One region of the Nonomuraea sp. NPDC000554 genome, then DNA from elsewhere that is predicted to be linked to it. Evidence: riboswitches for the same ligand, from Rfam matches in the RefSeq annotation. Region 1 holds a riboswitch; each other region holds the start of a gene.
The links. Region 1 has a riboswitch for thiamine pyrophosphate ahead of thiC (phosphomethylpyrimidine synthase ThiC). Riboswitches for the same ligand answer to the same signal wherever they lie in the genome.
Positions count from the first base shown of each region.

Region 1 (7,816 bases):
CACTCCTCGCCGACGACCAGACCCTCGTGCGGGCCGGGTTCCGTTCGATCCTGAGCGACGAGGACGACATCGAGGTGGTCGCCGAGGCCGCCAACGGCGACGAGGCGGTGGCGAGGACCCGCGACCTCCGCCCCGACGTGGTCCTCATGGACATCCGGATGCCCGGCACGGACGGCCTGGAGGCGACCCGCCAGATCGTCACCGACCCCCGCCTGGACGGGGTCAGGGTGATCATCCTGACCACGTTCGACCTCGACGACTACGTCTACGGCGCGCTCAGGTCGGGCGCGAGCGGCTTCCTCGTCAAGGACACCGAGCCGGCCGAGCTGATCCACGCCGTCAGGGTGGTGGCCAGGGGCGACGCGCTGATCGCGCCCTCGATCACCAGGCGGCTGATCGCCGAGTTCGCCGGCCGGGTGAAGCGTCCGGAGCCGGGCCCCGAACTGAACGCGCTGACCGACCGCGAGCGCGAGGTCATGACGCTGGTCGCGGCCGGCCTGTCGAACGACGAGATCGCCGCCCGCCTGGTGCTCAGCCCGGCCACCGCGAAGACGCACGTCAGCCGCATCATGACCAAGCTGGGCACGCGTGACAGGGCGCAACTCGTGGTGCTCGCCTACGAGGCGGGCATGATCACCCCGGGCTGGCTCACCCCCTGACACGCTCGTCGGGCGGGCTCACCCGCCGACGCCACCCGCGCTGCCCACCCGCCCCGACGCCACCCGCGCTGCCCACTCGCCTACGTCACCACGGGCTGGCCCACTCGCCGACGCCACCCGCGCCGGGCCACTCGCGAACGTGCCCCCGGGCCGGCCTACCCCGCGAACGTGACCCCGGGCCGGCCCACTCGCGAACGTGACCACCCAGGCGGGCTCACCTCCCGAGCGGTACCGGTCCCGTGCTCCTTTACTCCCTGGGTAGTACGGTCGGCGGCGGATCGGTCCACGGGTTGTACGGCAAGTGCATGCCGGAGCATGACGCGCCGGAAAGGGCCGTTCTCGCATGCTTCTCGGCATGGACACCGTCGACCTCGCCCGCCTGCAGTTCGCGCTCACCGCGGGCGCACACTTCCTCTTCGTGGCACTGACTCTCGGGCTGGCGACCCTCGTCGCGGTCGTCCAGACCCGGGCGACGCTCACGCGCAGCCCCGTCCACGAGCGGATGACCCGGTTCTGGGGCCAGCTGTACATCATCAACTACGCGATGGGCATCGTCACCGGGCTGGTGATGGAGTTCCAGCTCGGGCTGTCGTGGAGCGGGCTGACGGAGTTCGCCGGGAACGTGTTCGGGGCGTCGCTGGCGATCGAGACCCTGGTGGCGTTCTTCGTCGAGTCGACGTTCCTCGGGTTGTGGATCTTCGGGTGGAACCGGCTGAACCGCTGGGCGCACCTGGGGCTGATCTGGATCGTCACCCTCACGGCCTACGCCTCGGCGTTCTGGATCCTCGTCTCCAACGGCTTCCTGCAGAACCCGGTCGGCCACCGGCTCGTGAACGGCGCGCTCGAACTGGCCGACTTCGGCGCGCTGGTGGCCAACCCGGCCGCCCTGGTGGCCTTCGGGCACGTCATAGGCGGCGCGATGGTCACGGGCGGCTTCTTCATGGCCGGGGTGAGCGCCTACCACCTGGCCAAGCGCACCGCCGAGCAGGAGTTCTTCCGCAAGTCGCTGCGGATCGGGGTCGGCGTGGCGCTGCCCGCGATCCTGTTCACCGCGACGTTCGGGGGGCTCGGCTTCGACACCCTCCAGCCGACCAAGCGGGCCGCGTGGTCGGGCGGCGCCCAGCAACTGGCCGAGGCACAGGCGCGGATGGTGGCCGAGCACGGGCCCGGCGACTACCTGCCGTCGGCGGGCTGGGTCCAGGGCGGGGGCATGACCATGATGATCCTGTTCGCGCTGCTGTTCCTCTGCGGCGGGCTGAGCTTCCTGCTGATGCTGTTCCGCCCGGCCGTGCGCAACTTCCGGCCGTGGCACTGGCTGCTGGTCGCGCTGATCCCCGTCCCGTTCGTGACCATGCTCGGCGGGTGGGTCTTCCGCGAGATGGGACGCCAGCCGTGGGCGGTATTCGGGCTGCTGAAGACGTCCGAGGCGATGTCGCCGGTGACCCACGGGCAGATCACCTTCTCGCTGACCGCGTTCGTGACGGTGTTCGCGGTGCTGATCCTGATCAACTACTGGCTGCTGGCCCGTACGGCCCGGCGCGGGCCGGAGGCCGTCGCCTTGGGCGGCGGCGAGCGGCAGGCCGAGACCGCCCCCGCCCTGACCTTCTGAGGAGCCGACATGGAGATCTTCATCCTGGCCTTCTTCGCGCTCGGCTACCTCGTGCTGGCCGGCGCCGACCTCGGCGTCGGCATGCTGCTGCCGTTCCTGGGGCGCTCGCCCGGCGAGCGGCGCGAGGTGATCGCCGCGATCGCGCCGTTCTTCCTCGGCAACGAGGTGTGGCTGGTGGCGACGGCGGGCGTGCTCGCCGGGCTCTTCCCCGAGCTGGAGGGCGAGCTGCTGAGCGGGAACCACTCGGTGGTCGTGGCGCTGCTCGTGGCGTGGGTCGTCCGCGACATGGGGCTGTGGCTGCGCGGGCGGGTGCCCGCGGCCGGCTGGCAGCGCTGTTGCGACGGCGCCGTGGTCGCCGGGAGCTGGGGGCTGGCGCTGAGCTGGGGGTCGCTGCTCAGCGACATGCTGGTCGGCATCGACGGGCCGGTGTCGCTGCTGGCCGCGCTGGCGGTGGCCACGCTGTTCGCCGCGCACGGGCTGGCCTTCGCCGCGCTGCGGCTGCGCGGGGTGCTGAGGGAGCGGGCGGCGGTGCTGTCAGGCGGCGCGGGCGAGGCCCGCACCTACGCCCTGACCGGCACCGCGCTGGCGGTGATCGGCGTGCTGGCGGGGCTCCAGCTGCCGCTCACGCCCGGCGCCACGGGCGCCTTCCTCGCGCCGGTGATCCTGGCGCTGATCCCGCTGCTGGTCGCCTCACAGGCCTGGGTGTGGTGGACGTTCCGGCACCGAGTGACGGGCCCGTCGTACCTCTGAGAGGTCGCGTGGCAGCCGGACGCGCAACACCGGCCACCAAGGGGCGTGGCCGGAGGCGCGAAGCGGGCCCCCGGAAAGGAGCGTGATCGGAGACGCGAAGCGGGACCCCGAAACGGTGGCGTGGCCGGGCGCGGGTGGCGCTACCGGCCACGGGCCGGTAGACGGGGGCGTAGCCGATCAGCGCGCTGGGCGGTGTGGCCGGTTCGGCCGTTAGCGGGTCCTCGCCGTGCGGGTTCGTGCTGCCAGCCGCGGAGTGGAGCTGATTCGATATCCCACGCGGGTGGGTTGCGGCAAGGGGGGCAGCGCGGGTTAGGGTCGAGAACGACAGATCGCGGGGGCCCGGCGAACCGGGCTGAGATAGCGGCTGAGACGGCCGCTGACCGCTGGAACCTGACCGGGTAATGCCGGCGTAGGGAGAGATCAAGTCGTCATGACCGACACTGCGATGACGCACGCCCGCAAGACGTATCTGCACGGGACTCGGGCGGACCTGAGGGTGCCGATGCGGGAGGTGCCGCTCAGCGAGGGCGGCGCCGTGGTGCTCTACGACACCTCTGGGCCGTACACCGACCCCGACTACGACGCCGACGTGCGACGCGGCCTGCCCGCGCTACGGGCGGCCTGGATCGCCGAGCGCGGTGACACCACCTCCTACACCGGCCGTGCCGTGCTGCCTGAGGACGACGGACGGCGCTCCGGCGACCCGCTGCGGAACGCGGCTGCGTTTCCCGAGCGGTCGCCGCGCCGGGCGAGCGGTTCAGGGGCGGTGACGCAGCGGGCGTACGCGCGGCGCGGTGAGATCACCCCTGAGATGGAGTTCGTCGCGCTCCGCGAAGGGGTGGACCCCGAGGTCGTCCGGGTCGAGCTGGCGGCGGGCCGGGCGGTGCTGCCCGCCAACGTCAATCATCCCGAGATCGAACCGATGATCATCGGGCGGAACTTCCTGGTGAAGGTGAACGCCAACATCGGCAACTCAGCGGTGGCCTCCTCGATCGAGGACGAGGTGGCCAAGATGACCTGGGCGACCCGCTGGGGTGCCGACACCATCATGGACCTGTCGACCGGCAGGGACATTCACACCACCCGCGAGTGGATATTGCGTAACTCCCCCGTCCCGGTCGGGACGGTGCCGCTCTATCAGGCCGTGGAGAAGGTCGGCGGCGACCCGGCCGAGCTGACCTGGGAGGTCTTCCGCGACACCGTGATCGAGCAGGCCGAGCAGGGCGTGGACTACATGACGGTGCACGCGGGCGTACTGCTGGAGTACGTGCCGCTGACGGCGCGCCGCCGCACGGGCATCGTGTCGCGCGGTGGTTCGATCATGGCGGCGTGGTGTCTGGCGCATCACCAGGAGAACTTCCTGTATACCCACTTCCGGGAGCTGTGCGAGATTTTCGCCGCATACGACGTGACCTGGTCGTTGGGCGATGGGTTGCGGCCTGGGTCGATCTCCGACGCCAACGATGAGGCGCAGTTCGCCGAGCTGCGCACCCAGGGCGACCTGACGCGGATCGCCGCCCAACACGACAACCAGGTGATGAACGAGGGCCCCGGACACGTCCCGATGCACAAGATCAAGGAGAACGTCGACCTGCAGCGGGAGTGGTGCGACGACGCGCCGTTCTACACGCTCGGGCCCCTGACCACCGACATCGCGCCCGGGTATGACCACATCACCTCGGCGATCGGCGCGGCGATGATCGGCTGGTACGGCACCGCGATGCTGTGCTACGTCACGCCCAAGGAACATCTGGGGCTGCCCGACCGCGACGACGTCAAGGCCGGCGTGATCGCCTACAAGATCGCCGCACACGCCGCAGACCTGGCCAAGGGACACCCCGGCGCGCAGGCGTGGGACGACGCGCTGTCGGACGCGCGGTTCGATTTCCGGTGGGAGGACCAGTTCAATCTTTCGCTTGACCCCGAAACGGCCCGGGCGTTCCACGACGCGACATTGCCCGCCGCGCCCGCCAAGACCGCGCATTTCTGCTCGATGTGCGGCCCGCACTTCTGCTCCATGAAGATCACACGGGACGTCCGGGCATACGCCGCCGAGCGCGGCCTGGACGATGCCGAGGCCCTGGCCGAGGGCCTGCGTGAGAAGGCCGCCGAGTTCGGCGCGTCCGGCGGCCGCATCTACCTCCCGATCTCCCGCACCGACCGCGCCTGACCGGGTCGGGGCGCGCGGCGGCGACCGCTCTCTTACGTGCGCCAGCCTCGACGAGTCGCCCGGATGTCGCCGTTCGCTACAGGAGGGTCCCGCCTGCCACCTCGAACCCGCCGAGCGCCTCGTCCACGCGGGTCAGCGTGTCGGGGTGCAGCGTCAGCCCGGCCGCGGCGACGTTCTCCTCGATGTGCGCCGGAGTGCGGCTGCCGGGGATGGCCACCACGTGCTCGTCCTGGTGCAGCAGCCAGGCCAGGGCGAGCTGGGCGGGAGTGATGCCGAGGCGGGTGGCCAGGTCCCTGATCGGGGCGTAGCGGTCGTTGTTGCCCGCCAGGTTCTCGGCGGAGAAGCGGGGCGCGTTGTGCCGGAAGTCGCCCTCGCCGAGCTCCCGTACCGTCCCGGTGAGGAAGCCGTTGCCGAGCGGGCTCCACGCCACGAGGCCCACGCCCAGCTCCCTGGCCGCCGCGAGCAGGTCGGGCTCGACCGGCCGCCACATCGACCACTCGTTCTGCACGGCCGACACCGGGTGCACGGCGTGCGCCGCGCGCAGCTGGGCGGCGGTCACGTTCGACAGGCCGACGTGCCTGATCAGCCCGTCACGCACCAGCTCGGCCATCGCGCCGACCGTCTCCTCGATCGGCACGCCGGGGTCCGGGTAGTGGACGTAGTACAGGTCGATCACGTCCGTGCCGAGGTTGCGCAGGCTTCGCTCGGCGTAGCGGCGCACCAGCCGCGGCTCGGCGTTCACCCGCAGCTCGCCGAACGCGTACCCCACCGGGTACGACCTGCTCGCCTCGCCCTCCGGGATCGCCAGGCCGAACTTGGTCGCCACCACCACCTCGGCACGCCGCCCCTTGATCGCCCGGCCGACCAGGCGCTCGTTGTGGCCGTCCTGGCCGTAGGCGTCGCTGGTGTCGACGTGGGTGGCGCCGGCGTCGAGGGCGGCCTTCAACGCGGTCTCCGCGCGGGTGTCGTCGATGTCGCCGTAGACGCCGGGCGACAGCACCATGGCCCCGAAACCGACGGCCGGGACCCGCAAACCATTGAGTTCTCTCATGGGGACGATGCTGCCTCCCGGCGGTGTCGCGCGTCCAAGACCCTTTGCTATAACCGATGGCTATGGACGTGCATCTGCGCGAGCTGCGCTACTTCGTCGCGGTGGCCGACGAGCGCAACATGACCTGGGCGGCCGAGCGGCTGTTCGTCTCGCAGCCCGCGCTGTCCAAGCAGCTCAGGGCGCTGGAGCGACAGCTCGGGTTCGTCCTGTTCGACCGCGTGCCCAGCGGGGTCGCGCTCACCCGGCAGGGCGAGGCGCTGCTGCCGGTCGCCCGCGAGCTGCTCGGGCGGTGGGCCGCCGGGCTGGAGGTCGCGCGGGCCGCCGCCCCGACGGGCACGCTGGTCATCGGCATGCAGACGGCCGTGGGCAGGGGCCTGCAGCAGGAGGCGATCCGCCGCTTCCGTGAGGTGATGCCCGGCTGGGACGTGTCGCTGCGGCTGGTCGGCTGGGACGACCCCACCGGCGGCCTGGACGACGGCGGCTCGGACGTCGCGTTCATCTGGAAGCCCGTGCCCGCCGGGCTGGCCACCCAGGTACTGGTCAGCGAGCCCAGGGGCGTCGCCATGCCCGCCGACCACCGGCTCGCCGCGATGGCGGAGGTCCCGTTCGAGGAGCTGCGGGACGAGCCGTTCATCGCGCTGCCCGCCTCGGCGGGGCCGCTGCGCGACTTCTGGCTGGCCCGCGACGCCCGCGACGGCGAGCCGGTCGTCGGGGTCACGGCGAACACGCCGGAGGAGGTCTTCGAGGCGGTGACCAGCGGGCTGGGCGTGGTGCTGGTGGCGGAGGGCAACGCGGCCCTGTACAAGCGTCCGGGGATGGTCTACCGCCCGGTCAGGGATCTGCCGCCGGGCGAGCTGGCCATCGCCTGGCGTAAAGACGACAAAAGCCCACAAGTCCGCGTATTCATCGACGCCATCCGGCAGAGCGCCACTAAGGTCTGACCGACACGGAACCCGCGGAAGGGCGACCCATGAGTGACTACGCGATCACCTTCGACCTCATCGACTCCGACGACGACGGTCGCATCTCAGCCGTTGAGCTGGTCAGGCTGATGGAGGTGCTCGGGCAGCCCATCACGCTGGAGGCCGCGCAGGCCGGCGTGACCAGGCTCGACAAGGACGGCGACGGCCTGATCAACGTGGAGGAGTTCGGCGCCTTCCTCCAGAACTGACAAAAATCCTGTTGCCTGAGTCACAATGGGCGACAGGAGGGACGATGGCCATCAGGAGTGACACGACCCGAATACCCGCCGGCATCGTGCGGACGCTCAGGACGGGGATCGGCCGGGTCTCCGAAGAGGTGATCGAGGAGATCCAGGCCCGCATCCCCGAGTACTCCAGGCCATCCGACACCATCTACATCAAGGTCATCAGGAGCGCCGTCGAGCAGGCCGTCGACGGCTTCCTCGACCGCGTCGAGAACCCCTCCGCGGCCTGGAACCCCGAGCCGTTCCGCATGATCGGCAGGGGCGAGGCCGCCGAGGGCCGCAACCTGGAGCCGCTCCAGGCCGCGATGCGGCTCGGCGCCAGGGTCGGCTGGCGGCGGCTCACCGAGCTCGCCGAGCCGCTCGGCCTGTC
Region 1 covers NZ_JBEPDC010000011.1:113,279-121,094, reverse strand. Annotated here, with positions in the region: gene ABT294_RS21845 (response regulator transcription factor) at 1-659, shown strand, start outside; gene ABT294_RS21840 (cytochrome ubiquinol oxidase subunit I) at 1,015-2,268, shown strand; gene ABT294_RS21835 (cytochrome d ubiquinol oxidase subunit II) at 2,278-3,018, shown strand; TPP riboswitch at 3,340-3,453, shown strand; gene thiC (phosphomethylpyrimidine synthase ThiC) at 3,449-5,188, shown strand; gene ABT294_RS21825 (aldo/keto reductase) at 5,265-6,239, opposite strand; gene ABT294_RS21820 (LysR family transcriptional regulator) at 6,296-7,180, shown strand; gene ABT294_RS21815 (EF-hand domain-containing protein) at 7,210-7,410, shown strand; gene ABT294_RS21810 (PucR family transcriptional regulator) at 7,455-7,816, shown strand, end outside.

Region 2 (7,816 bases), on a different contig from region 1:
GCGTCAGGCAGGCGCGTGCCGCCCGCGTCAAGGAGCGGCTGGCTCCCAAGTTGCGAGAGCTGCAGAAGCGGTACGGACGCAATCCGGAGCGGCTGTCCAAGGAGATGTCGGCGCTCTACGCGAAGGAGGGCAGTTCGCCCTTCGCCGGGATCCTTCCCGGGCTGGCGCAGGCGCCGTTCATGTGGCTGATCTTCCGGGTGGCCACGCATCCCACGGCGCTGGCCGGGCACCAGCTCTTCGGCGCTCCGCTCGGCCAGCAGGTCGCGGGCGTCGTCGCTAATTTCGGTCTGGTCAGCTGGCCGGTTTTGGTCTTCGCGGTGGTCATCGCGCTGATCGCGGTCGTGGCCTGGCTCGCGTCCCGCAGGATCAAGGTTTCCGAGGAGCAGCCGGAGCTCGTGCGGAGGCTGCTGCCGCTGGCTCCGTTCGGTGCCGTGCTGGCCGCGACGGTGCTCCCGCTGGCGGCCGCGCTCTACCTGCTGGTCTCCACGGCGTGGACGGCCGGGGAGCGGGCCGTACTCGCCGCCCGGCCACTCTGAGACCGTCGGCTACCCGGCCTCTCTCAGGGCGTGGACCTGCCCGTTCATCTTTCCGTTGGGGGCGGGCAGGATCGCCCACACCGTGGTGGTGTCGCCTTCGTGGCGGACTCCCCAGCTCTCCGCGACGTACTCGACGATGCCCAGCCCTCGTCCGCCGAGGGAGGACAGAGTGGGGCGGGACGCGCGCGGCTCGGTCGCCGCACCGCCATCGCTCACCGCCACCTCTACATGATCTTCGCTTCGCAGCCAGGCCACCCTGACCATCCCCGAGGGCAGCGGATGCGCGTGCCTCAGGGCGTTGCTCAGCAGCTCGCTCACCACGAGGACGGCATCGTCGATCGCTGAGGCGAAAACCCCGCAATCCTGCAGGTCAGTACTTAGACGCTGGCGGGCGACGGCGACACTGGACGGCGCGTACGGCAGCAGCACCACGCTTGACACACCCACCTCCCCGCTCCCAGTGCCCCCCGTGGGAACACACCCCGGTACGACCGAAATGCCCCGTTACTCAATCCCAGAAACCGCATCTCGATCACAGCTTGTACACATTGGACGATAGATCAGCGCATCCGTGACCACCTCGTTACCGCATCGGTGTGTCGGATCCGATAGTGGGAGCACGGCCCATGACGAGCCTCATCCTGGTGCCCCCTCCGGGGCGCGGATGCGCGCTCACGTCCCCGCCCTGGGCCCTGGCGAGGCTGCGCACGATGTAGAGGCCGAGCCCGACGCCGCCGAACCTCCTGCGGTCGCCGCTGTCGGCCTGGACGAACCGATCGAAGATCCGCTCACGGTCGCGCGCGGCGATGCCGACGCCCTCGTCGTCGACCACCACGATCACCGTGCCGTCCTCCGCCCACGCCTGGACGCCGATCAGCCCGCCCTCAGGCGAGTACTTGAACGCGTTCTCCAGGAGCTGCCCGAGGACGATGTCGGTCGCCAGCGCGTCGCCCCGCACGAGCGGCAGGCCGTCGGGGACCCGCACCTCCACCCGGTGCCTGTCGGACAGCACGGGCAGGCCGAGCGTGGCCGCGCTGATCCGCTCCGCCAGGTCGAACGTCTCCACCCGCACGGCCGGCTCCTCCGCACCCGCGCGGGCGCCGAGCAGCAGGTGGTCCATGAGCTGCGCGAGCGACCTGGACCGCTCGGCGATCGTGTGGACGGCCGAGCGCCGCTCGTCGTCGCTCAGCTTGTCCCAGCGCGAGGCGAGCGTGCTCGCGAACCCGCGCACGATCGTGATCGGGGTCCGCAGCTCGTGGCTGGTGGTGGCCAGGAACAGGTCCTTGGCCTCCTCCAGCGCCTTGGCCGTGGACACGTCCCGGAAGTCGACGACGAGCTCGCCCGTCTCCTCGATGCGCGCGCTGACGACGTCCAGCCAGCGGCCGGTGTCGAGCTGGAAGGTCAGCTTCTCGCCCGGGTCCGGCACGGGGAAGGGCGGGCGCCCGCCGATCACGGAGTCGGCGGACATGGCGGTGATCTCGGCCGCGGCGGGGTTCCAGCGCAGCACCCGCCCGGCTCCGTCGAGCACGGCGATGCCGTCGGCGCTGGCGTCGAAGATCGCCCGCTCGTGTGCGCGCTGCCGGACCGCGTCCTGGTAGGCCATCGCGTTGCCGACGGCGATGCCCGCATGCCCGGCGAGCAGCTCCAGCAGTTCCAGCTCCACGTGGCCCGGTTTGCGCCTGGCGAACAGCGCGTACAGCGCCCCGTAGGGTCGGCCGCCGACGGCGGCCAGGCCGAGCGCGATCGTGTGCAGGCCGCTCAGCTCGGCCCACACCAGCTCGTCGAGCCCCTGCGACTCCAGCATGACGGTCTTGCCCGTGCGTAAGAGCTTGCCGACCAGGCTCGTGTGCAGGTCCGTGACGGTGCCTCTGAGAGAGTCGGGCAGCTGGTACGTGCTGACCAGCCGGAGCAGGTCGCCCTCGATGAGCACGAAGCCGCCCGCGTCGGCGCCGGTCAGCTCGGTCAGGCTGGCGGAGATGCGGTCGAGAACCGCCGGCAGCTCCAGCTCGGCGTTGATGTCGCCCACCACGTCCGTGAGCCTGCGCACCAGCCGGGCGCGGCGAGCCATGCGCTGCCCGGCGGCCTCGTCGGCCTCGGCCAGGTGGTGGACGCACACGTACCCCGCCACCGAGCTGCCCTGCCGCAGCGCGCTGATGTCGACCCGCAGGTCGAGCACGGTGCCGTCGCTCCGGACCCGCTTGGTGCGCAGCGACACCTGCCCGCCCGTCCGCACGCGTTCGAGCACCGCGTTGTGCTCCGCCGTCAGCTCGCCCGGGACGATCGGCACCCTGCGGCCGAGCACCTCCTCGGCGGTCCAGCCGAAGAGCCGCTCCGCGGCGAGGTTCCAGACGAGGACGGTCTGGTCCCTGTCGAGCGCGACCACCGCGTTGGGCGAACTGGCGAGTACCGCACTTGCCGTTTCCTGGTCACTACTGGCCCTGTAGTCCCCCACACCTCCATAGTGCCTGTGGCGTCGTGCCGCCGACGGGCGATCCGTCCGATACGCTGCGGTCACGGCTTTCCGAGGAGGGTGAGGGTATGTCGAGCAATGACCTCGATGCCCTGTTGCGGGTTACCTCCTCCACCTATCGCGGAGAGGCGCCACCCGACATCGCGCTCGGCACCTACGACGGCGCCGTCGGCAGGCTGGTGCTGGCCGTGACGGGCAAGGGCCTCGCGGCGTGCAGCTTCGAGCCGGAGGACCGGGTGTTCGAGCAGATCATCCGGCATGTCGGTACGTTCGTCGGCCCCGATCCCGGCAGGCTCGACCCGGTGCGCAGGGAGCTCGACGCGTACTTCTCGGGTCGGCTGCGCACCTTCGCCACGCCGGTCGATCTGGCGCTGGCCACGCCCTTCGCGCGTACGGTCCTGCAGAAGACGATGGCGGTGCCGTACGGCACGACCACGACCCTGGAGGAGATCGGCGAGCGCATCGGCAGGCCGCGCGCGCTGCGCGCGGTCGGCAACGCGCTCGGCGCCAACCCCGTCTGCGTGATCGTGCCGTGCCACCGGGTCGTGCACGCCGACGGCGGGCTCGGCGACTACGCGGGGGGCGTGGCCGCCAAGCAGCACCTGCTCAACGTCGAGCGGCGCGCCTCAGCAGCCCGATGAGCAGCGTCACGAGCGCGGCCACCACCGCCGCGCCGAGCGCCCCGTTCATCCAGGGCTGCCTGGTGAAGCCGATGGCCTCGCGCGCCGACACCCAGAACGCGTCCCACCCCTTCACGGTGGGGGTCGAGGTGGTCAGCCAGTAGGCGACGAAGCCGAGCGCCCAGGGCGCCACCATGGACCACCGCGCAGGGGCGTCCTCGGCGGTGTTCCACCAGGTCGAGCCGCCGAGCAGGAAGTAGTCGACGGCGAGCACCGCGAACATCGGCACGAAGACGGCGCCGATCACGCCCAGGAACGCCCCGTACGAGGTCACGTCCACGACCAGGGCGATGGCGACCGTGATCACGCCGATGGCGGTGGAGAAGATCCGCCGGTCCACCCTGGGCATGAGGTTCTGCAGGGAGATGGTGGTCGAGTAGACGTTGGCGAAGGACTGGTCGGTCTCGCGTAGCACCAGGATGCCGAAGAAGAGCGCGCCGAGCGGCGCCGCGATGAACGGCTCGAAGACGGCGGTGCTGTCCTGGAAGACCGCGCCGGCCCCGGCGATGGCCACCGCGTAGACACCGAGGCCGAGGCAGGCCACCTGGGCCAGGGTGTAGCCGCCGACCACGCCGGTGAACGCGGCGCGGCTGGAGCGGGAGTGCCTGGCGAAGTCGGCCGCCATCGGCACCCACGAGACCGACAGCGCGATCACGTAGTCGACGGCAGGGGCGAAGGCCGTCCAGGACCCGCCGGTCTGCGGCTGCGCCTTGCTCAGGAAGACCACGGCGAACCAGACCAGCGCCACGATCACGCCGGCCGTGACGTACCTACGCAGCAGCCTGATCGCGCCGAGCGGCCAGATCGTCAGCGCGGTGGTCAGCACGCCCGCGGCGATCACCCACACCTGGTAGGGCACGGCGGTCCCGAAGATCGCCGTGGCGGCCTTGGCGATCACCCACAGCTCGAACGCCCCCCAGCCGAGCATCTGGACGATGTTCAGCACGGTCGGGACGTAGGAGATCCGCGTCCCGAACAGGCCGCGGAGCAGCACCATCGCGGGCCGGCCCGTCTGCGTGCCCGGCACCGCCGCCAGGCCCACCATGGCCGTGCCGATCAGGCTGCCGACGACCGTCGCCACGAGCGCCGCGGTGAGGCTGAGCGGCGTGCCCTGGAGCGGGTCGAGCAGGAACAGCGCGCCGGAGAAGCCGAGGAGGCTGACCCCGAGGTTGGCCCAGAGCGCGCCCTGGTCGAGCACGCCGAGAGTCTTCGGGGGAGCCTCGTCGAGGGTCAGCGGAACTTCGTTGACGCCATGCGTCATCGCACACTCCCTACGCCGGCATTACCCGGACAGGTTCATGCGGTCGGCAGCAGCGGTAGCTGCCCTCTCAGCCTGGTTGCCCCAAGCTCCCGCGGGGGTTGGTCGCAAAGCCGGGATCATCCCAGCTCGCGCCCCCATGATGCACTATTCGCCCGCATTCAACTACCCCGCCCCGGCTACTCCCCGGTTGCTCGGTTGGACGTTCGCCGAAGGACACGGTGCTGGGCACGTCGTCGGCCAGTGGGACCAGATGTCGGCATTTTCCGCGATCTCCGAAATGTGACGCCTGATCCGGTTAGGCTCCGATGATCTTCAACAGCCCCAGCCAAGGAGTCGCCCGCGTGACGATCCGAATCCTCGCCACCGCATTGCTCGCCGCCTCGACCACGCTCCTCGCGAGCACCCCCGCCGGCGCGACCGCGGTCGACTACACCGGCAAGGACCCGTACAAGACGGGCTGCGCCCGCTCCTCCCGCGTGATCAAGACAGCGGACCTGCTCACCTACGTCAACAACGAGGACGTCGGCGACGTCACGCTCATGTGGTCGCGCACCTGTAAGGCGGCCTGGGGCGTGATCAAGGTTTCCCCGGAGGCGACCGGCGCCATCCTGCTCGCCACCGATCTCAAGGAGAAGGGGAAGACGTCCTACCGCAGGTATACGGCGGGCAAGGGCGGACGGCACTGGGGGCCGATGTTGGCGGTGGCCTCCGGGAGATGCGTGTACGCCTGGGCCGAGGCGTCAACCGGCCGCACCGTGAAGGACTCCGGGCACGGGAAGACCGCGATGGCGTGCCCCGGGACTGCCCGGTAAGCCCTACCCGGCCTTTCACGCCCGCGGCGGTTCGGGTGGGACCGGCCGCACCGCGGCTACCGTACGGGGACGGCGAGCTCGCGGCCGCGGTAGAAGCCTTCCCGCTCCGCGACGACGTAGGGGGCCATGGCCTCACGTCGACGCGTCTCGGCCTCGGAGGTCCGCCAGGAGTCGCACTCTTCCTTGGTGTCCCACAACGACACCCCGGTGATCTCCTGCTCGTCCTCGGACCAGTACGCGTAGGCGTGGCGCAGACCCTGCGGGTACGGGCTCGGGCGCCACGCCCTTTCGAACTCCTCCAACGTGCCCGGCTTGATGCGGCGCGTCGTCACCCAGACGAAGTGCTCCCTCATCGCAGCCTCCCCCGGAACTCCGATTCGGCTTGATGCGCTCTCTCCATCCACCATAGTTCGCTGCCGGGCCCTCCCCCGGTCCTCGATCGCTCCCGGCCCTGTGGGCACTATTGCCCCGCCGCCCAGAAAGCTGAGGCTCTGCCACAATCCGTCGGCATGAAGATCACGCGTAGCCGAACGGTAGTGATCGCTTGCGTGCTCGGGCTGGCGGCGTGCACGGCCGAACCATCACCGGTGGTCGGCCCGCCGGCTTCAGCAGGCCAACCGAAGACGTCCGCGTCGAGCGCGGCACCGCAGTCGTCCCCGACGGCCTCTCTGGTTTCGACGCCTGAATGGCAGTCGGTGGAGCCGGACGGTGAGCAGTACGCCACCGCTCTGAACGATGTGGCGGCGACGGGTCCAGACACCGCCTGGGCGGTCGGTCATCACGCCGGCGCGGAGGACGAGTCTCCCCGGGGAGTTCTGGTGCGCATGGACGGCCTGCGATGGCGGGCCGAGCAGAACATCTGGGGTCGCATCTCCGGCGCGCTCAGCTCGGAGTTGAGAGCAGTGGACGCCGACGACTCCGGCAACGCCTGGGTCGTCGGCAGCGTCGATGCCATGGGTGAAGACGGCCCGGATCTCAAACGGTTCCCCATGGCCTTGCGCTGGGACGGCCGAAACTGGGAGATACACACGCCCTTCAAAGACGCCTGGGACCTGCACACGTCCTTCAAAGACCGCAAGGATCATTGGCTGACCGACCGACTGACCGACGTCGCCGTGGACGGCCGGCGAGCGGCTCTGATCGGGCTGCGCGGCCTGGAGTCCGCGGGTGCGATCAGCTCGCCCATCCTGTTGACCTGGAACGGCAGGCGTTTCAGCAGACGGGAGTATCGGCGTGGAGGCAGGTTCAACGCCGTGGACGCCGGAGCGGGGCACATCTGGATCGCGGGCATGTCGTCCAGCGGCCGATGCACGGACTCGCACCCGGCGATCTGGCACAGCGCGTCCCCCGGTGGCGCGCCGACGCAGATGAGGCTGCCCTGGCTGGGACGCGGCTCGTTGCGGCATATCTGGCAGAACGGCCCGTCCGACGTGTGGGCGGTGGGCGAGACCGGCACCCGGTGGGCCTGCGACCAGGACGGTCCGGGCGGACCGCTGGTCCTGCACTGGAATGGAACCTCCTGGAAGAAGATCAAGCTGCCCCGGTGGAAGGTGACGCTGCAGAGCGTCACCGCCTTCGCCGCTGACGACGTGTGGGTGGCCGGTGTCGAGTACGGCGGCGACGATGAACCCACGCGGGTCACGTTGCTGCACTACAACGGACGACGATGGACCCGCGACTACCGCGGCGTCGCCGGCGGGGTCTGCGGTGACGGCTTCACGATCACTCGTGTCCCCGCCCCCTCCCGTCTCCTGCTGGCCGGGAGGGCGGGCTGCGGGGACGACGAGAAACCCTCCCTCCACGTCCGCCGTTGATCCCGCCCCGGAGGGTCGAAGCGGAAGGCCGGCCCAGGCCGCTCCTTGATCTGAAGGGGCGACCAAGATCTTCAGGACACCAGAGGCCGGTACATGTACGGGGTGGTGGTGGTCAGCTGCGCGAACCCGAGCCGCAGCAGGATCGGACGGCTCTCGCTGGACGCGTCGACCTGGAGGTAGCGGTAGCCGCGCTCGGCCGCGATGCGGGCACGGTACGCGATCAGCGCCCGGTAGACGCCCCGC
Region 2 covers NZ_JBEPDC010000018.1:101,748-109,563, reverse strand. Annotated here, with positions in the region: gene ABT294_RS30680 (YidC/Oxa1 family membrane protein insertase) at 1-536, shown strand, start outside; gene ABT294_RS30675 (ATP-binding protein) at 546-977, opposite strand; gene ABT294_RS30670 (sensor histidine kinase) at 1,120-2,988, opposite strand; gene ABT294_RS30665 (methylated-DNA--[protein]-cysteine S-methyltransferase) at 3,075-3,647, shown strand; gene ABT294_RS30660 (purine-cytosine permease family protein) at 3,613-4,947, opposite strand; TPP riboswitch at 4,938-5,050, opposite strand; gene ABT294_RS30655 (DUF2690 domain-containing protein) at 5,289-5,759, shown strand; gene ABT294_RS30650 (hypothetical protein) at 5,816-6,112, opposite strand; gene ABT294_RS30645 (hypothetical protein) at 6,584-7,573, shown strand; gene ABT294_RS30640 (GNAT family N-acetyltransferase) at 7,645-7,816, opposite strand, start outside.
Region 2: it holds a riboswitch for thiamine pyrophosphate, as region 1 does, so the genes downstream of both, ABT294_RS30660 (purine-cytosine permease family protein) here and thiC (phosphomethylpyrimidine synthase ThiC) in region 1, are expected to answer to the same signal.

Region 3 (7,816 bases), on a different contig from region 1:
CCTCGATGGGCTGGAGCCGATCGAGACGGCGAACCGGTACGCGCGGATGCTCAAGGAAAGGGGAGTCAACGCCCTGGTCGTGTGCGTGCACGACGGCGCGCAGCAGGTGGACAACTGGCACGCGCCGATCAACGGCTCCAAGATGGCGGCCGGCGGTCCGGCCCTCGAACTGGCGGCCAAGGCCGACCCGGACATCTGCGCGATCATCACCGGCCACTGGCACTGGTGGTTCAACGCGATGCTGCCCGACCCAGAGGGCAATCTCCGGCCCTTCGTGGAGGCGGGCCACGCCGGACAGATCATCAACGAGATCAACCTGAAGCTGGACCCGGCCACCGGCAAAGTGGTGCGTGACCTGACGAAGGCGACCAACCACCCGGTCACTCTCGATGTGCCCCCGGACCCGGAGATGCAGCGGATCGTCGACTACTGGACCGACCTGGGCAACCAACGGTACGCCACCACGGCGGGCCGGCTCACCGGTGACTTCACGCCCACACTGAACGCGAGCGGCGAGTCCACCATGGGCGACCTCGGCGCGGACCTGATGCTCTGGTCGGCGAACCGGAACCGCCAGGGCCGTGCCGACTTCGGCATGGTGGCGGCCAAGCCGATCAGCGGCTCCAACGCGGTGGCGGGAAAGCTGCTGTACGCCAAGGGCGCCAACCCTGCCGACCAGGATGGCCTGATCCTGTATGGGGAGGCGTACTCGCAGCTCGGTTACGAGAACCCGATCCTCACCGTCACGCTCACCGGCGAGCAGCTCCGGCAGGCGTTCGAACAGCAGTGGCAGCAGCGCACCGACGGGAGGGTCGTGTACGGGCCGCTCGCGTTCTCCGCCAACGTGCGCGCCACCTTCGACGCGACCAAGCCGCTCGGCCAGCACGTCGATCCCACCACGTTCCTCATCGACGGCCGCCCCCTCGACTTGACCGGGTCCTACCGCGTCGCCGGGCTGGCCTACTCCCTCATCGGGGCTGACGGCTACAGCGCGCTCGCGTCCTTCACCGACCCGTACCGGAACGGGCGCGATCACGAGGAGTTCATCGCCTACCTGCGCGAGCACAAGGAGATCAGCCCATCGCGCCAGGACCGGGTCACTGTCATCACCTGACCGCCGCCATCGCCGCTTGGGCGGACGGCGGTGCATGGAGCGGCTACGTCGTCGGGAGGCCGACCGCGTTGGACGCGTCGGCCTCGAAGTATTCCGTCGTGGCGAAGGGGCCGGCGTGATCCTCGAAGAAGCTCCTGACGCCGTCGATCGAGTCATGGACGATGACGTTCACTGCCTTGGTCCCGTCGGTGCTCGCCACCGCCAGCGTCCACTTGGCACCCTTGGGAAGCTGGCCGTACGCCTTCTTCAGGGAATCCCAGAAACCGTCGTTGTCGGAAATCGTGGAAACAGTCATGACGTGCACCGTGGCACTCTCCTCATTTACTCTCGGATTTACTCGGCAATTGATGTGAAGATACTGTGCGGCACCATTCTTGAAGTCGTAGATCGCGACGGTCTGAGGGTCCTCGAGCGGATCGTCAGAAGGCATCAAGAAGTGGGTCTCGCTGATCGGGTACAGCTCGTAGTCGAGCTGTTCTGGTTTGTTGAGGAGTTGCGCCTCCATGGGGTTCAGGGTGAATGTGAGGTGGAGTTTTCCGCGGTCGGCCGCCACTTCGTAGCGGGTGCCGGGGCGCTCGTAGGAGCCTTCGTACCTGGACAGGTCGAGAGCCAGGGTCGGGTCGGGCTCCGGCAGGTCGGGGATCGTGACCACGCCGAGGTCGGCCAGGATTTCGTTGAACACCTTCCGGTAGAAGCTGTCGCGCGGCCCGGCGTTCGCCAGCATCGAGACGGCGATGTTCGATTCCGGCAGGATCCGCAGGCGGGCGCTCTGGCTGACCGCACTGCCGTCGTGGGCGTAGACGGTTTGGCCGTGCCAATCGCACACGATGAGGCCGAGCGCCCATTCCGGCCCGAACATGTACGGGTCAGGTATGGGGACCCGCGACTCCGTCATCTCGCGGATGATGCCGGGTGAGACGATTCTGGTCCCGTTCGGCGCCTTTCCTTCGTTGAGGAAGACGTACGCCATCGTGAGCAGTTCCCGGGCTGTCGTGTTGACGTTGCCTCCGGGGCCGAAGGAGCGCGGCAGGTGACCCAGCGGTGAGAGGATGGGCCCCTCTTCGAGGGATCGGATCAGGTATCCGGTCGCGGCCCGGTTCTGGTCCGCGTGCTCACGCCGGCTGCTCGTCGAGGTCAGTCCCAAGGGGTCGAACAGGCGGTCCTTCATGATGTCGTCCCACCGCTTGCCGTCGGTCACCTCCATGATGCGGGCGAGGATCGCGTAGCCCAGGGCCGCGCTGTAGCCGTGAGTGTGGCCCAAGGGGTGGACCTGGCATGCGCCGGCGATGTTCTCCACCATGCGCTTGTACACGTCGTCGTCCTCGCCTGGATCTCCGTAGCTCTCCTCGATGCCGTTGGTGTGGTTGAGGAGATGGCGGGGTGTGACCTTGGCGCTGACGTCGGGGTCGGCGACCCGGAAATCAGGAAGGTAGGTCCGCACCGGCTCGTCCAGGGCGACTTTCCCCTCGTCGACGAGCTGCATGAAGGCGAGGGCGGTCCATGTCTTGGACACGGAGCCGCACTGGTAGATGGTGTCGGTCCTCGCGGGCTCCCGCGTGGAGATGTTCTTGACGCCGACGGCGAAGTCGGTGATCTCTCCGTCGCGGAGGACGCCGATCGCGGCGCTCGGGATCCGGTATTCCGCGAGCAGTTCGGAGACGCGAGCCCGCATCCGGGTCACATCCAATGCTCTTGCCATAAGGGGTTCCTCGTCTCGCCCGTTCCTTTCCAAGCGGGAAAAGGCTACGTTGCATTTCAAGCCTCGTCAACGAAAAGCCCTAACGGAGCCACTGAAATCCTGGGCTTTCTCGTCAATCGTTGCAACAGCATTGTTGATAAATGCAATCCACGCCAACCAGCCGTTGCAATGTACTGTTGGTGAACGCACCCGTGAACCCCGAACCGACAGGAGGGCGAGCCGATGCCCGGAGGCAGGCTGACCCACGAGCATCGCCGGCAGATCGCGATCTGGCTGGCCGAAGGGCTGGGATACGCCGAGATCGCCAGGCGGCTGGGCAGGCCCACGTCCACGATCAGCCGCGAAGTGGCACGCAACAGCGCGCCCGGCGGCTACCTGGCCGACCGCGCCCAGCAGGCCGCCGGGCAGCGCGCCCGCCGCAGACCAGTTCAGGCCACGGAGCCACCGGTCGACGGGCGGCCGGCCGAGTCCGTGCGCGGTTTCGTGGAGCAGTTCGCGACGCTGCTGGTCGGAACCGGCCTTTCCCGGATGCCCGCTCGCGTGTTCGTCTGCCTGCTCACCTCCGACTCCGGGGGCCTGACGTCCGCCGAGCTCGTACGCCAGCTGCAGGTCAGCCCGGCGTCGGTGTCCAAGGCCATCGGCTACCTCGAGGGGATCGAGCTGGTCAGGCGCACACAGGGTTCCGGCCGCCGCGAGCGGTACGTCATCGACGACGACGTCTGGCTCCGGGCGTTCAAAGCCGACACCGGGGCACACGCCGAGGTCGCGGAGGCCGCGCGGCACGGGATCGACATCTTCGGCGTCGGCACGCCCGCCGGCACCCGGCTGGGCCAGATGGCTCGGTTCTTCACCTGGATCAGCGAGCAGATGAACGACAGCGGCCTGACCGACGCCGTCATGCACGACGCGCTGACAGTGCTGGCCGCGCTGGTGTACGCCGCTCGGCCACTCACCATGGACGAACTCGCCACGGCACTGGGCTGGCCCATCCAGCGGGCGGCCGACGCCCTGGACGCGATCGGCCGTCGTCCGATCCTCTCCGACCCGCTCACCGTGGAGCAGGTCGGGCGCGGCGCGTACGCCGTCACCCCGAGGTCTGACCGCCTGAGCTCCGCGCAACGCGACGCACTGATCGTCAGTCCGTGCTCGACCCGAGGGAGTCGAAAATGACGAGGCCGGACAGACGTCGCAACCGCGATCCCTCCGGCCACACCCGCGCGGCGGCCGCGCCTCGTTCGGTGCGAGGGCGGACTTGCTTCACGGTCCTCCACGATTCAGCGCGGAAGGACCACCATCCACTCCCTGGTCGGTATCACGGCGGATCCGCGTCAGCGGAAGTCGTCCGCGTGCTCTTCCGCCCACGAGCGGAACGTCCGCGCCGGGCGGCCGAGCAGCCGTTCCACGGTGTCGGTCACCCGCTCGGGCGAGTCCACGAACCCCGCCCACGCCTTCAGCCTGGCCGCCACGAACTCGGCGTCCCCCCAGGCCGCCGTCAGTTGCTCGCGCGCGGTCTCCGGCGGCAGGTCCTCCCATCGCACCTCGCGCCCGATCGCCTCGCCGATGATCCGCACCTGCTCGGCATGGGTGAGGGACTCGGGGCCTGTGAGCACGTATCCGGCCCTGTCGTGCCCGGCGGAGGTGAGGACGTGGACGGCGACGGCCGCGATGTCGCGCTCGTGGATCAGCGACCTGGACGCCTGCCCGTACGGCCACCGCACGACCCCCTGCCTGACCTGGTCGGCCCAGCCGAGCGTGTTGGTGGCGAAGTCGATGGGCCGCAGGAACGTCCATCTCAATCCGGACTTTCGGATCTGCCGCTCGATCTCCTGGTGGAAGATCGTGGGCTGCTCACCGTCCTCGAGGTCGGGGACGTCGGTCGACAGGTACACGACGCGTCGGGCGTGCCGGGCAATCGCGTCCACCACGCCCGGTTGCACGGGAAGCCGCGGCCACATCAGGTAGACGCTCTCCACGTCGCGCAGCGCGGGCTCCAGCGTCGACGGGGACGACAGGTCGCCACGCGCCACCTCCACCCCTTCGGGAAGCGCGGCCCTGCCGGGGTCGCGCACCAGCGCGCGCACCTCGAGCCCCGCCTCGGCCAGCGAGGAGACGACGTGTCTGCCGACGCTTCCGGTCGCACCGGTCACCAGGATCTTGCTCATCCTGCGACCATAGAACCTCAAGCCGACTTGAGGTCAACCGCGGTCTGCTACTGTCGGTCGCGACGCGGGGTGCCCGGAGAACCGGGCTGAGATCACACCCGTAGAACCTGATCTAGTTCGTACTAGCGAAGGGACGTCGCATGTTCTGCGAGGAGATCTGGGCGCGCACGGCCAAACTGCTCGACGCGATCCACAGCCATCCGTTCAACGCCGCCCTCGGCGACGGCACCCTCGACAGGGACCGTTTCGCGTTCTACATCGTGCAGGACGGCCGCTACCTGGTGGCGTACGCCAAGGTGCTCGCGACGGCCTCGGTGCGCGCCACCGACCCCGCCGACGCTGCGTTCTTCGCCGGCAGCGCGCACACGGCGCTCGCCGTCGAGCGCGCCCTGCACACCGGCTACCTCGAGAAGTTCGGGCTGCAGGCCGACGAGGTGGCGGGCGTCGCCACCTCGCCGACCTGCCTGGCCTACGCGTCGTTCCTCCAGGCCACGGCGCTCGCCGCGCCCCTGCCCGTGCTCGCCGCCGCGGTGCTGCCGTGCTTCTGGGTGTACCAGGACGTCGGCGCGGCGCTGCTGGAACGCACGGCGGGTCGGCGCGACCATCCGTACCAGGCGTGGATCGCCACCTACTCCGACGCGGACTTCGCCGCCTCGGTGCAGCAGGCCAGAGCGATCGTCGACCGGCTGGCCGCCTCCGCCGACCCCGCGACACGCGAGGCGATGGCGGAGGCGTTCTGCCGGGCCACCGAGTACGAGTGGATGTTCTGGGACAGCGCGTGGCGGCTCGAAACCTGGCCCACGGCCCGCTGGCTCGGATAACTGTCGAGACGACGTCAGCCAACTCCTGCCGCTGCGGGACAAGATCCCGCCGATCCGCGGCCTGCGCGGTCACCGCGGCGGCTGTACGCCTTCGGACCTCACTTTGACAACCTCAGCTATTCTGCCAGGCGTTCTGCAAGTCGGTCGCGGATCCTCGTGGCGGCAGCGATGCGCTCGTCGAGGGCGGCCAGCCGGGCGCGAGCCTTCTCCAGCGCGAAGTGGCAGATCGGGCTGCCAGGCTGGGTGAAGTCGGCGGGCACCTCCCGGTCCAGCAGGTCGACGAAGGTCTGCACGTCGGTGAGGGTGAAGCCGAGGTTGAGCAGCTCCCGGATGTGGCGCACACGCTGCACGGCGCGCTCGTCGTAGTCGCGGTACCCGGCCGGGGACCGCCGTGGCTCCAGCAGCCCGTGCTGTTGGTACCAGCGCAGCGCCCGAGGGGTAGTGCCCGCGGCACGGGCGGCTTCTGCGATCCGCATGCCCCCCATGGTCACACACGGACGATGAGACCGCCGACGTAGCGTCCGGCCAGGAGGTCGATGAGCGCCTGCGGCGCGCTGTCCAAGCCTTCGACAACCGTGCACGGCTCGCGTAGCCCCAGCTTGCGCCACTCTTCGCGCAGGTGGGGATGGTCGGCCGCGGTGAACCCACGCAGGGTGATGCGCTTGCCGATCAGCGTCATCACGTCGAGCTCCACGGCGGCCGGGTCACCGCCGAGCTGGTGGGCCAGCGCTCCGCACAGCGCGATCCTGGCCCCTGGCCTGGCCAGCTGGACGGCCTCGCGTAGCTGGTGCCCGCCGACGGTGTCGAGCACCGCGTCCACTCCGTCGGGCGCCACATCGGCCATGCTGCCTGTGTGCCGGTCGTAGACGGCGTCGTAGCCGAGGTGGGCGGCGCGGTCGGGGGAGCCGGTGCTACCCACCACGCGGACCGCGCCCAGCAGGCGGGCGATGGGAGAGGCGATGCTGCCGACCGCGCCTGCCGCCCCCGTCACCAGGACTGTGTCGCCTGGCTGTACCTCTGCCGCGGCGCGCAAGCCCACGTAGGTGGTCAAGCCCTGTCCGAGGTGGCGCATCGCCTCCTCAGCGGAGGAGACCGGCTCGATCCGCTGGTAGGCGTCGACGACGGCGTATTCACGCCAGCCACGGCCGTGCCGCACCCAGTCACCGGGAGCCAGATCGGGATCGGTGGAGGCCACCACCTCGCCCACCGCAGGCCCGTACATGACCTCGCCCACCTGGTAGGCGGGCATCGGCGCCGCGGAACCACTCATGAGCGTGCGCATGGCGGCGGTGACGGCCATCCATCGGTTGCGCACCACCACCGGGCCGCTGATCGGGGACCGGGTCAGCTGGAAGAGGTTGAGCGTGACCGGCCGGCCAGTGGGGACGTGGGTGTCGAGGCGGACCTCGCGCGAGTCGAAAGCCACGCGCCGATCGTCGACCTTGACGCAGGCGTCAAGGTCAAGCCCAGCACTTCCCAAGCGTTGGAAAGCGGATCCGACAGCGCCGTCGCGGGGTGGCCCCCCGCTTATGGAACTCCGGCGTGACAGCGTCCAGGACCGACTCCTCATCGAACTCACGTGGACGTCCTGGGCGCGGAGAGGCGGCCTGTTGAGTTACCAGTTTCTATCGAGAGGTGGCCGCAGTCGTGGAACGGGCCAGGCGGCTGGCGGGCGCGGATCGCCGCGAGCAGGTGCTGAAGATCGCCGCAGCGGAGTTCGCGGCGCACGGGCTGCACGGGGTGTCCGCCGAGGTGATCGCTCGGAAGGCGGGCATCACGCACGCCTATGTCTTCCGCCTCTTCGGTACGAAGAAGCGACTGTTCCTTGAGGTCGTCCGCCGTGCCTTCGCCGCCATGGCCGGCGGCCTCGCCGAGGCCGCCGGTCCGGCCACGGGCCTGGAGGCGCTTGCGGCGATGGGGCGGCGTTACGACGCCGGCCCGGCCGACCGCACCCTGCTGCTGCTTCAGTTGCAGGCGTTCGCCGCGTGCGGCGACGCCGAGGTGCGCGCGGCGGTGCGGG
Region 3 covers NZ_JBEPDC010000014.1:181,759-189,574, forward strand. Annotated here, with positions in the region: gene ABT294_RS26215 (bifunctional metallophosphatase/5'-nucleotidase) at 1-1,114, shown strand, start outside; gene ABT294_RS26220 (serine hydrolase) at 1,158-2,813, opposite strand; gene ABT294_RS26225 (GbsR/MarR family transcriptional regulator) at 3,036-3,983, shown strand; gene ABT294_RS26230 (NmrA family NAD(P)-binding protein) at 4,142-4,975, opposite strand; TPP riboswitch at 5,031-5,126, shown strand; gene tenA (thiaminase II) at 5,116-5,796, shown strand; gene ABT294_RS26240 (MerR family transcriptional regulator) at 5,913-6,272, opposite strand; gene ABT294_RS26245 (zinc-binding dehydrogenase) at 6,284-7,222, opposite strand; gene ABT294_RS26250 (TetR/AcrR family transcriptional regulator) at 7,432-7,816, shown strand, end outside.
Region 3: it holds a riboswitch for thiamine pyrophosphate, as region 1 does, so the genes downstream of both, tenA (thiaminase II) here and thiC (phosphomethylpyrimidine synthase ThiC) in region 1, are expected to answer to the same signal.